DNA from 2 places in the uncultured Veillonella sp. genome. Region 2 is predicted to be linked to the other one. Evidence: riboswitches for the same ligand, from Rfam matches in the RefSeq annotation. Region 2 holds a riboswitch; the other holds the start of a gene.
The links. Region 2 has a riboswitch for cobalamin ahead of RYO55_RS04475 (methylmalonyl-CoA mutase family protein). Riboswitches for the same ligand answer to the same signal wherever they lie in the genome.
Positions count from the first base shown of each region.

Region 1: it holds a riboswitch for cobalamin, as region 2 does, so the genes downstream of both, nikB (nickel ABC transporter permease) here and RYO55_RS04475 (methylmalonyl-CoA mutase family protein) in region 2, are expected to answer to the same signal.

Region 1 is NZ_CAUVFT010000010.1:29,721-35,492, forward strand. It holds gene RYO55_RS04120 (argininosuccinate synthase) at 1-157, shown strand, start outside; gene argH (argininosuccinate lyase) at 157-1,584, shown strand; gene potE (putrescine-ornithine antiporter) at 2,174-3,505, shown strand; cobalamin riboswitch at 3,910-4,097, shown strand; gene nikB (nickel ABC transporter permease) at 4,242-5,180, shown strand; gene nikC (nickel transporter permease) at 5,180-5,772, shown strand, end outside.
Region 2 is NZ_CAUVFT010000011.1:30,196-35,967, forward strand. It holds gene RYO55_RS04465 (DUF3829 domain-containing protein) at 47-946, shown strand; gene rarD (EamA family transporter RarD) at 1,023-1,919, opposite strand; cobalamin riboswitch at 2,088-2,264, shown strand; gene RYO55_RS04475 (methylmalonyl-CoA mutase family protein) at 2,554-4,716, shown strand; gene scpA (methylmalonyl-CoA mutase) at 4,721-5,772, shown strand, end outside.

The sequences.
Region 1 (5,772 bases), on a different contig from region 2:
TGCGGGCAGCACCTCCCCTTATTCCTTGTATAGCGAAGATTTCGTAACATTTGAAGAAGATGATGTATACGATCAATCTGATGCAGAAGGCTTCATTAACTTGTTCGGTTTACCTCTCAAAATTAACGCATTGATGAAAGAGAAAGCAGGTAAATAATGGCTAAATTGTGGGGCGGGCGTTTCACAAAAGGCACTGATAAAGCGGTAGAGGATTTTACATCCTCTATCGCTTTTGATGCGCGGATGTACGCCGAAGATATTGCAGGTAGCAAGGCGCATGCGACTATGCTAGCAAAACAAAATATTATCTCCGACGCAGATCGAGATGCAATTATAGCAGGTTTAACAAAAATTAAAGGGCAAATCGATAAAGGGGAATTCCCATTTTCTGTAGCTCTTGAAGATATTCATATGAATATTGAAAAGCGTTTAACTGATGACATCGGTGAAGCCGGTGGTCGCTTGCATACAGGTCGTAGCCGTAATGACCAATGCGCAGTAGACTTGCACATGTACGTGCGTAAAGCTGTTGTGGAAATGGGTGAACTCATCGTAGATATGCAAAAGGCCCTTATCGAAACAGCTGAAAAGTATAGTGATATTATCATGCCTGGCTATACGCACTTACAACGGGCTCAACCTGTATTGTTTGGGCATCATATGATGGCCTATTTCTCTATGTTGGAACGCGATTTTGATCGTTTGTTGATGGTATTTAAACATGCTGACATCATGCCTCTTGGTGCGGGCGCATTAGCTGGTTCTACATACGGCATTGATCAAACGTACACACAAAAACTATTGGGATTCTCTCGAATTTATGAAAATAGCATGGATGCCGTATCTGACCGCGATTACGTAGTTGAATTCTTGTCATTTGCATCTTTAGTGATGATGCACTTGAGTCGTCTTAGCGAAGAGTTGATCTTGTGGTCTACCAATGAGTTCAATTTTATTGAACTTGATGATGCTCACTGCACGGGCTCTAGTATTATGCCGCAAAAGAAAAATCCTGACGTTTGCGAGCTGGTTCGTGGCAAAACAGGCCGTACCTATGGTCATTTGTTAGGACTTTTAACAACTTTGAAAGGATTACCACTTACCTACAACAAGGATATGCAGGAAGATAAAGAGGGCATCTTTGATGCTATCGATACAGTTCACTTTGCATTGTCTATCAATGCGGCTATGATTCGCGGTATGAAGGTAAATGGGTCTCATATGAAAGCAGTCCTTGATGACGACTTCTCTAATGCTACGGATATGGCAGATTATCTTGCGAAGAAAGGCGTCCCATTCCGTGAAGCCCATGAAATTGTAGGTAATGCGGTGCATCATTGCATCGAAAAAGGTTGCGTACTTCTTGATTTATCCGTAGAGGACTTCAAAGCTATTTCCAACCGTTTTGATGCTGATATTCTTGACGCTATCTCCATCGAAGCTTGTGTTGCAGGTCGTAATAACTATTCTGGTACGGCTCCAGAATGTGTGGAACGACAACGTAATAATGGTAAAATTATTATCGCTGCTGAGGAAAAACAAATTGCTGAATGGAAAGCAATCGTTGAATCTGTACAAGAGTAGAACTTAGTGCGGAATAAGCAGTAGATAAAAATAAAGAATAGTTATCAATAAAATCTGAAAAAATAAGATCGATATACATATAAGGATTTCATTAAGGGGCTAATATTGCCTATTATACTTATATGTATATCGATTTTTTATTTAAAAGCTAGACGATACCTATAAATCCCATAATTCTAATTGATAATTAACTATTAAAATGATGCATTTGCGTGTACACATATAGTGGACTGTGAGGAAATAATAGTCTTGTACTAGGACACTATAACCGTGATAGATAGGAAAAATTACATCTATACACAGAATAAAATAGGGTAAAAATATACTTTGCCGCAATTAAAATGAATTCTCTTCGTTTTAGTTGATAAATTACCTATAATTTATTCAATTCGTGTAATATGCCTTGTCCGCCAATAAAGTACTTTTATTTTGGTTTCATAGGTGTTATTATTTAACTCGTAATAAGAATAAAAACGGTAAATTCACATTCAAGCCCATCACAGCACGAACTGGATTTACTTAGCGGTATATATATTTTAAGTGAATTATGGACGAGAAAAAATTCACCTTAGTGAAAGGGGATTGATACATGAAAACCACCGCTAAAAAAATGTCTGTATTCCAGCTAACCACAATGGTAGCAGCCAATATGCTAGGAGCTGGGATCATTATGTTACCAACTAATTTGGCTCAAGTTGGTACTATTTCAGTTTTATCTTGGCTCGTGACAGCTGTGGGTGCGCTTTTACTAGCGTATATTTTTGCTCAAGCGGGTATGTTCTCCCAAAAACAAGGGGGCATGGGCGGTTATGCAGAACATCGCTTCGGTAAAACTGGACATTTTATGGCGAGCTATGCTTACAGCATATCTCTCATCATTGCTAATATCGCCATCGCGGTATCTGCCGTAGGTTATGGCGCAGCTTTCTTTGGTGTTGACCTCAATGCGACACAAACAAGTCAAGTAACAATTGTGCTCTTGTGGTTTGCAGCGATTTTAAACTTTAGAGGTAATCGCTTTACAGGTCGACTCAGCAACATGACTATTTGGGGTTCTATTATTCCGGTTTTATTAATCGGTACAATTGGCTGGCATTGGTTCGATCCATCTATCTATTGGGCGGCATGGAACCCAAATGATCTTCCGCTTTATGATGCGGTAAAACAATCTATTTCCCTAACTTTATGGGGCTTCCTAGGGTTTGAGTCCGCAGCGGCTAATGCTGATGCTGTTGAGAATCCAAAGAAAAATGTACCTATCGCTACAGTGGCAGGTACATTAGCAGTGGCAGTGGTTTATATCTTGTCCACAAACGTTATGGCAGGTATTGTGCCGAACGTTGACTTATTAAATTCTAACGCACCATTCGGCTTGACATTCGTATACATGTTCAATGATACTATTGCGAACATCGTTATGGCTGCTATGGTTATTTCTTGCTTTGGTGCTTTACTTTGTTGGCAATTCACATTGTCCCGTGTATTCAAAAGCGCAGCAGAATATGGTTACTTCCCTAAAATATTTGCCCGTGTAAATAGCAAAGATGCTCCTGTTCGTGGCGTATTGATTTTACTCGCTGTTGAAACATTACTTACTTTGTTCACTGCAAGCGAATCCTTGCGTGAGCAATTTGAAATCTTAGTAAACTTAGCGGTTGTAACTAACGTAGTACCGTATGTATTGTGCATTTTGGCAGTACCTACAATGATGCGTATGGCTGGCGTAGCTGAAAGTCGTATTAAACGCTCTAATTACTTGTTCGGTATAGGCGTTCTTTATTGTCTATATGCAATCTACGCATGTGGTTTTGATGCTATGGTAGGTAGTGCGGTGGCAGTAAGCATAGGTTTGGTGATTTATGTTTTGCGTAAAGCGTGGGATACACGCAGAGCACACCGCTTACAACAAAGTATTGATTAACTGAATATATCTCGTCTTATTAGAGGCTATTACTTGGTAATAGCCTCTTTTTTTATCATAATCATGCATTAGACTTATAATTAATGCGAGCCAGATATGAAAAAACATAAAGAGTATTATTATTAATCAAATTTTCGCTGTGTATAAAAAGATTTTATAATAAAGTTTTACATTGTTTTATTATTATTAAAATTAATATATATACCGTCATATACAGTAAATATAAATAAAAAATTATTTATATAAGTTAATTTATATAATTTTATGCAGGATTATGAATTTAATCACTAATTAATATTTTTTATCAGTATAAAAACTATATTGAAAATACGCGAAATACATATACCCATAAGGGGTATATGTATTGCAAATAGAGTATTAATATAGTATATTTATAATCGATAAAAATGAATGAACTAGTGAGTGTCGGTATTTACCGAGCGTAAAAGAGGAAAATGGGTGAAAAACCCATACTATGCAAATAGCTGTAATGAGGAGCAAGGTTTCATTATAGGGTCACTGGGAAACTGGGAAGGCCGAAATGTTGCGATGAATCAAAGTCAGAAAGCCTGCTCTAAAGGCATGGTATGCATATGCTGTGCTTAATTTAGGTTAGTCGGGCGACTAGCCTTTTTTCGTTCCCTAGCCTTTAAGCTTCAACGCTATATAAAAAAGCTAGTACCATTAGTTTGTCATTTGAATTGTTGTTAGTGTTTAGAGAGTTTAGGAGGCGCCTATGGGCAAACGCTTTGTCAAACAATTGGGGCAATTTATTGTTACCTTGTTTGGCATCACATTTTTGACATTTTGTCTCACCTATTTAGCACCAGGTGACCCAGTAACGATGTTACTTGAAACGGCAGATACTATCGTATCTCAGGAGCTTATCGATGAAACTCGAGCTCAGCTTGGGTTAGATAAACCATTTGTAGTACAGTATGCAAACTGGGTCGTCAATGTCGCACAAGGTGATTTGGGGATGAGTTATTCTGCTAAAAAACCAGTAGTAGATCGTATGTTGGAGGCTTTACCAGGTACATTAATGTTAGCGGGTACGGCTTTAGTATTTACGCTGCTCTATGCATTGCCTGCAGGTATTATAAGCGCCTTAAATCGTAACAAATGGGTTGATTATGTGTTGAGATTTCTATCTTTCGTAGGCGTATCTATGCCTACGTTTTGGTTAGGTCTTATACTGATTTACATCTTCGGTCTTAAATTAGGCCTTGTACCGATTGCATCCTCTCGCGTGACTGCGTCTGGTGTTATTTTGCCCGCTATTACTTTGGCAGTTGTTGTTGGGTCTAAATACATGCGTCAAGTGCGGCTCGTTATCCTTGAGGAAATGCAAAAGGATTATGTTATTGGCGCTCGTGCTCGCGGTGTTAGTGAGATAAAAATTTTATTCGGTCATATTTTACCTAATGCGGTGTTACCACTCATCACTATTCTTGGTGTTCTTATCGGTTGGTTACTAGGTGGTGTGGCAGTCGTAGAAATGGTATTCTCTTGGCCGGGACTTGGGAATATGGCAATTTATGCTATTACCATGCGCGATTATCCATTGATCGAAGGTTTTGTGTTGTGGGTTGCTTTAGCATATATGTGTATTAACGCATTGGTTGATGCATCATATATCTTATTAGACCCTAGATTGAAAAGGGAGAGAGCATAATGGCAGAATTTATTCAAAAACATAAATTGTTCTCTTTCTATAGTGGGTTGATGATTATCATTGTTCTCATCGCTATCTTTGCACCCTGGCTTGCACCGGGCGATGCTTTCACCTCAAATATAAGTCAGGCATTGCAAGCACCAAGCAGCCAACATTGGTTTGGTACAGATAAATTAGGACGTGATGTATTATCTCGTATCATTTACGGTACTCAATTATCCTTGTTCATGGGCGTATCCATCGTCGTTATCATGGTGAGTATTGGTACTATCATCGGTGCTATAGCAGGCTATTTCGGCGGCAAAGTCGAAATGGTTCTCATGCGCCTAGCTGATATTATGTTATCCTTTCCAGGTGTTGTTTTAGCCATCGCTATTGCTGGTATTTTGGGTGGTAGCATTGTGAATACGATTTTGGCCTTATCTGTAGTAGGTTGGGCAAAATATGCTCGTTTAGTACGTTCTATGACGTTAAAAGTACGTGGTGAAGAATATGTAACGGCTGCGGTTATGATGGGGGCGTCTACGGCAACTATCTTAAGACGACATATTATTCCTAATATTATGCCTCTTGTTGTTACTACAGGTGCACT
Region 2 (5,772 bases):
ATATGTATAAATTAGGTTGTGTATTGATGAAAGGAGAGGATTCATCATGAAACTATTTGGTAAAAGGGTAGCAATGGCTGTGTTGTGTGCGGCGACATTAACATCCCCATTATTTTTGAGCGGTTGTAGTATGTCAGAGTTATGGCAGGGTACTGAACAGAGCCGTAAGGAAATTGCGCAACGGTCTGAGCAAGATCAGGTGCAGTTATTTAATCAATATGTGAAAGCTGTAAGCCGATACAATCGCATGGCTGTAATGTTTGATTATGCGAATACGCCAACTCTTAATGAGTTAAAAGCTGGGCAGCATTTAACTGTTTTTAATGCGCCGAACTTTAAGCAGCTACAAAAAGAATTAGAAGAGGCTAAGCAAGCCGGTATTCCTTATGATGAAATGAAGGAGCCTTTAGATAAGTTGCTTTCAAAATTGAATGAAATTACACCGGTGGCCGAAGAGCTCGATGCATACTATAAATCTAAAGGGTATACCACAGATAACTATGCTAAGGAGCAACAATTAGGTCCTAAATATGTTCAATTGTATGAACAATTTGTTCCTGTTTATGCTGACTTTGATAATGTTATGCATAAAATCAATACGGAGCGCTTGCAACAACGGTTACAACAATTGCGTGATGCAGGCAAGAAAAATGCAGCTGCAGCACAAGAGGTTCATTTGCGACTTACTGCGGTCCTAGAAAAGATTGATAGTGAAAAACAACTAGATGTAAATGCTATCAATCAAGAGTTGCAAGCTATTGGTGATGTATCAAATGGCATTACTAGTCCTAAGTATGATTCTGTTAAGACTTCTGTAAACTCTACAATTGGTGCAATTCGTACCTATATGGGATCAAAACAAGATAACGACTATAATCGTATGATTGAGGCCTATAACCATTATATTTCTAATATGAATACGACCAATATGAATGAGTTAGATTAATAAGTCTATATAAAAGAAAGCTGTATCAAATGAGAATGTCATTTGATACAGCTTTTTAGTTGATATACGATATATCTTACTTTTTTAGGCTAATACGCGTTGTAATTTGGCTTGATAAGGAAAATAATACTAAGGCTATCCAGATACAACCGAAGGCGATCATTTGTGGTGTGCCAAAGCTTTCACCAAAGTAAAAGATGGCTAGCAACAAGGCAATGGTAGGGGATACATATTGCAGGAAGCCTAGTAGGTTGAGCGGCAATAGTTGCGCACCATAGGAGAATAGCACCAATGGAACAGATGTAGTTAGACCGCAGGCTATGAGCAGAATGGATGTATACCAGTCTGTACTGAAATAAGACCATACTGTATTATCGATCATGGTCGTATATAGTAAGGCTAGCGGTGTTAATAGCCAGGCCTCAAAGGCGATGCTCGTAAAGGGAGAGATGAGTAGTTTCTTTTTTACGGCCCCATAAAGACCGAAGGAAACGGCGAGGATCATCGATACCAACGGCAAGGATCCTACTTGATAGGTGAGTAAGGCGATGCCGATGGTAGCGATAAGGACACTCAGCTTTTTTGGTATAGATAGAACCTCTTTAAATAGGATGACACCTAATACTACATTGAAGAGTGGGTTGATGTAATAGCCAAGGCTCGTGTTCATAACTTGATTATTGGCGATGGCCCAAATGTAGGTGAACCAGTTTACGCTGATGATGACTGCCGCAACTAAAAGTAGGAATAGTTGTGAACGTTGTTCTTTTAGTAATTGAAAGTCCTTTTTAAATTGTTTAAAATGTAGGCCAAATACAACGATAGCCATGCAAATACCTGACCAGATAATGCGCTGTGCCAGTATATTATACGGTGAAACATGGTTTAATAATGCCCAATATAGAGGGAGTAAGCCCCAAATTATATAACAACTAAGGGCTGTGATTAACCCTTTTTTACTTGTATGGTCCATAATGCCTCCTCGTGATAGCACTTATTATATCATTAATTCTTAAATTCTTAACCCATGCGTTTTAGTTATTACATATGATTTTCAGTTATAACTTTGGTTTTGGTACTTATGATTAAATGTTATGTTCATTGACTTTGTGCATATTGTTACACTATATTGGACTTAGAACAACGAATATAGAGAATAGGTGTCGTAAGACTTAATAGAGAAATCGGTATAAGCCGATGCGGTCCCGCCACTGTAAGGATGAGCCTGCTTTCATATATGTCACTGGAGTAATCTGGGAAGGCGAAAGCGAGGTGATGATCCCGAGCCAGGAGAACTGCCTATTTGATAATCACCGTTATGTACCTACGAGCGATAGGAAGGGGATTGGGGTATGCTGTCTACAGTATTTTTTAGTGTACCTTTCAATAAGAAACCTTACGTGTCACTTTAGGTGGCACGTTTTTTATTGCCCTTAGAGTGGATGTTGAGTATATGCGTCAAGTTTTATAGACATTAAACCGATGGACACATTTTGAGGTTGATGTGGTCCAATAAGATAAAGCTCGAGTGATTCATATATCTAACAATTCGCAGGTACGGTGCGCTGTTTCTCGGTATGGTTTCGAGTTGAAAAGGAGGCACATATATGTCTGACAAAAAGACTTCAAAGGATGCTGAACGTGATTTATTAGCACCTGTATCCTTTGATGAGTTTAAGAAACCTACGTATGAACAATGGCAGGCCGAGGTTGAAAAAGCGTTAAAAGGTGGCGACTTCCATAAGAAGATGTTCACTAAAACCTATGAGGGAATTACGTTACAACCAATTTACACGCCTGCATTGCATGGAGAAAAAATTCCAAAGGGTGTATATCCTGGAGCAGGTGAGTTCCTACGTGGCACAAAGGCAAGTGGGTATATTAAAGACTCTTGGGGCGTATCCCAATATGTAGACGAATCCTTTCCTAAGGATGCTAACCATGCAAGTTTATACGAAATTGTAAAAGGTGGCACCATTCACAATATTCGCCTTGATGAAGCAACACGCCATGATCAAGATGTGCAAGTAGGCGCAGCTGTTGGTATCGGCGGTACATCTCTGTCTACTATGGATGATTGTAGCCAATTGATTGAACGTTTTAATTTAAAGGAAAATCCTTTATACATTGAAACAGGTGCTTCTGCAGCTATCTTGCTCGGTATGTTAGCCGCTACGGTGAAAGGCTCTAAAAAACAGACCTCTGACTTGAAAGGTCTCGTTGGCGCAGACCCTATTGGTGTTTGGGCTAAAGATGGTACATTGCATATGTCTTTAGATACAGCCTTTGATGAAATGGCACATACTGTTGTATGGGCTAAAGAACAAGCTCCAGAGCTTAAAACTGTACTTGTATCTGGCGATGTATACGCTAATGGTGGCGCTAATGATGTGCAAGAGGTTGCCTATGCATTGGCAACAGCAGTTTGCTATGTGCGTCAATTAGCACAACGGAACATCGATATTCATACTATTGCTAAAAGCATGATGTTTACATTCTCCTTGGGGGCAAACTTCTTCATGGAAATTGCTAAACTACGTGCATTGCGCGTGCTTTGGGCGCGCATTATGGAGGCCTTTGGTGCAGAAGAAGCTGACCGTGCCGTTCATGTACACGGCAGAACATCGGCTTTCACAAAGACCGTATACGATCCGTATGTAAATCTGTTGCGTAACACGACACAGGCATTCTCCGGCGTTGTAGGCGGTTTGAATAGCCTTGAAGTATCTCCATTTGACCAACCAATTCGCAAAGCTGACGACTTCTCTCGCCGTATTGCCCGTAACATCCAAGTTATGTTGCAAACTGAATTCGAGTTGCGTCAACCTGTGGACCCTGTAGGCGGTTCCTGGTATGTGGAAACATTGGCAGCCGAATTATGTGAAAAAATTTGGGCTGAGTTCCAAACTATTGAGGCTAAAGGTGGTATCGTAGCAGCTTTGAAAGAAGGCTATCCACAAGCTCAAGTTAAAGCTGTTCTTGACGAACGCTTCAAAAACCTTGCATTCCGCAGAGATGTGGCTGTAGGTAATAACATGTATGCGAACATGACTGAAGAATTGCTTGATCCAAAACCAGAAAATCAAGAAACATTGCGTCAAAAACGGGTTGCTCAAATCGAGGAGTACTTGGCAAGTGCGGAGCCAGATGCGGTTGTGAAAGCACAGGCTACCCTAGAAGCAGGTACTACAGAGCCAGGCGCTTTGATTGGTCTTATTGAACTCGGTGCATTACAAAAATTAACAATACGTCAAATCCGGAAGGCTTTAGATGCTGGTGATATTGCTTCCGAAACCATTGAATCCATTGCAGCTCATCGCTGGACTGAACAGTTTGAAGCACTTCGCATGCGCACTGAGAATTATAAACAACGTACGAAAGATAATGTGAAGGTATTCTTGGCCAATATGGGCCCAATCCCTCAACATAAACCTCGGGCGGACTTCTCCACAGGCTTCTTCGAAGTAGGTGCTTTTGAAGTTATCAAAAATGATGGTCATGAAACAACGGCTGATGCTGCGAAAGCTGCTCGTGAAAGTGGTGCTGATGTTGTCGTTATCTGTTCTACAGATGATACATATCCAGAATTGGTACCACCACTTGCTAAGGAATTGAAAGAAACTATGCCGAATGTAACGGTTATTTTAGCAGGGGCACCTCCTAAGGACTTAGAACCTGTGTACCGTGAAGCTGGCGTGGACGACTTCATTTCTGTTCGTGCAAATTGTTACGAAATCTTGAATAAGTTACAAGATAAGAAAGGGATGTGAGCTCATGTTTAAAAATCCAGACTTCTCCTCTCTTGGCTTGGAATCTCAGACAGCAACATCTCGCGATGCATGGCTTGCTGAACTTCAAAAAGAAACAGGAAAAAGCTTTGAAGAGTTATACAATACGACGATGGAACAGATCCAGGTGAAACCGCTCTATACGGAGATGGATTATGAAGGAATGACACACCTTGACTACATGGCCGGTGTGCCTCCGTATTTGCGCGGACCTTATTCCACGATGTATGTAACGCGTCCTTGGACAGTACGTCAGTACGCTGGTTTCTCCACAGCGGAAGAATCCAATGCGTTCTATCGTCGTAACTTGGCAGCGGGCCAAAAGGGTTTGTCTATCGCCTTTGACCTTGCTACTCACCGTGGTTATGACTCCGATCATCCTCGTGTAGTAGGTGACGTTGGTAAAGCGGGTGTTGCGGTAGACTCCATCCTCGACATGGAAATTTTATTCTCCGGTATCCCCCTTGATCAAATGTCTGTATCCATGACCATGAATGGCGCCGTATTGCCAGTAATGGCGTTCTACATCTTGGCTGGTGAAGAACAAGGTGTAGATAAAAAGGTTATGGCTGGTACAATCCAAAATGATATCTTGAAAGAGTTCATGGTACGTAATACTTATATTTATCCTCCAGCTACGTCCATGCGCATTATCGGCGATATCTTTGCGTATACATCCCAGTACATGCCTAAGTTCAATAGTATCTCCATTTCCGGCTACCATATGCAAGAAGCGGGCGCTACTGCGGATATCGAATTAGGTTACACATTGGCCGATGGTCTCGAATATATCCGTACCGGTGTTAATGCGGGACTTCACGTTGACCAGTTCGCACCACGCTTGTCCTTCTTCTGGGCAATCGGTAAAAACTACTTCATGGAAGTGGCAAAAATGCGTGCAGCTCGTATGTTGTGGGCTAAGATTATCAATAGTTTCGGCTCTGAAAATCCTAAATCCATGGCACTTCGTACACATAGCCAAACATCTGGTTGGTCTCTTACAGAACAAGATCCGTTCAACAACGTGGCTCGTACATG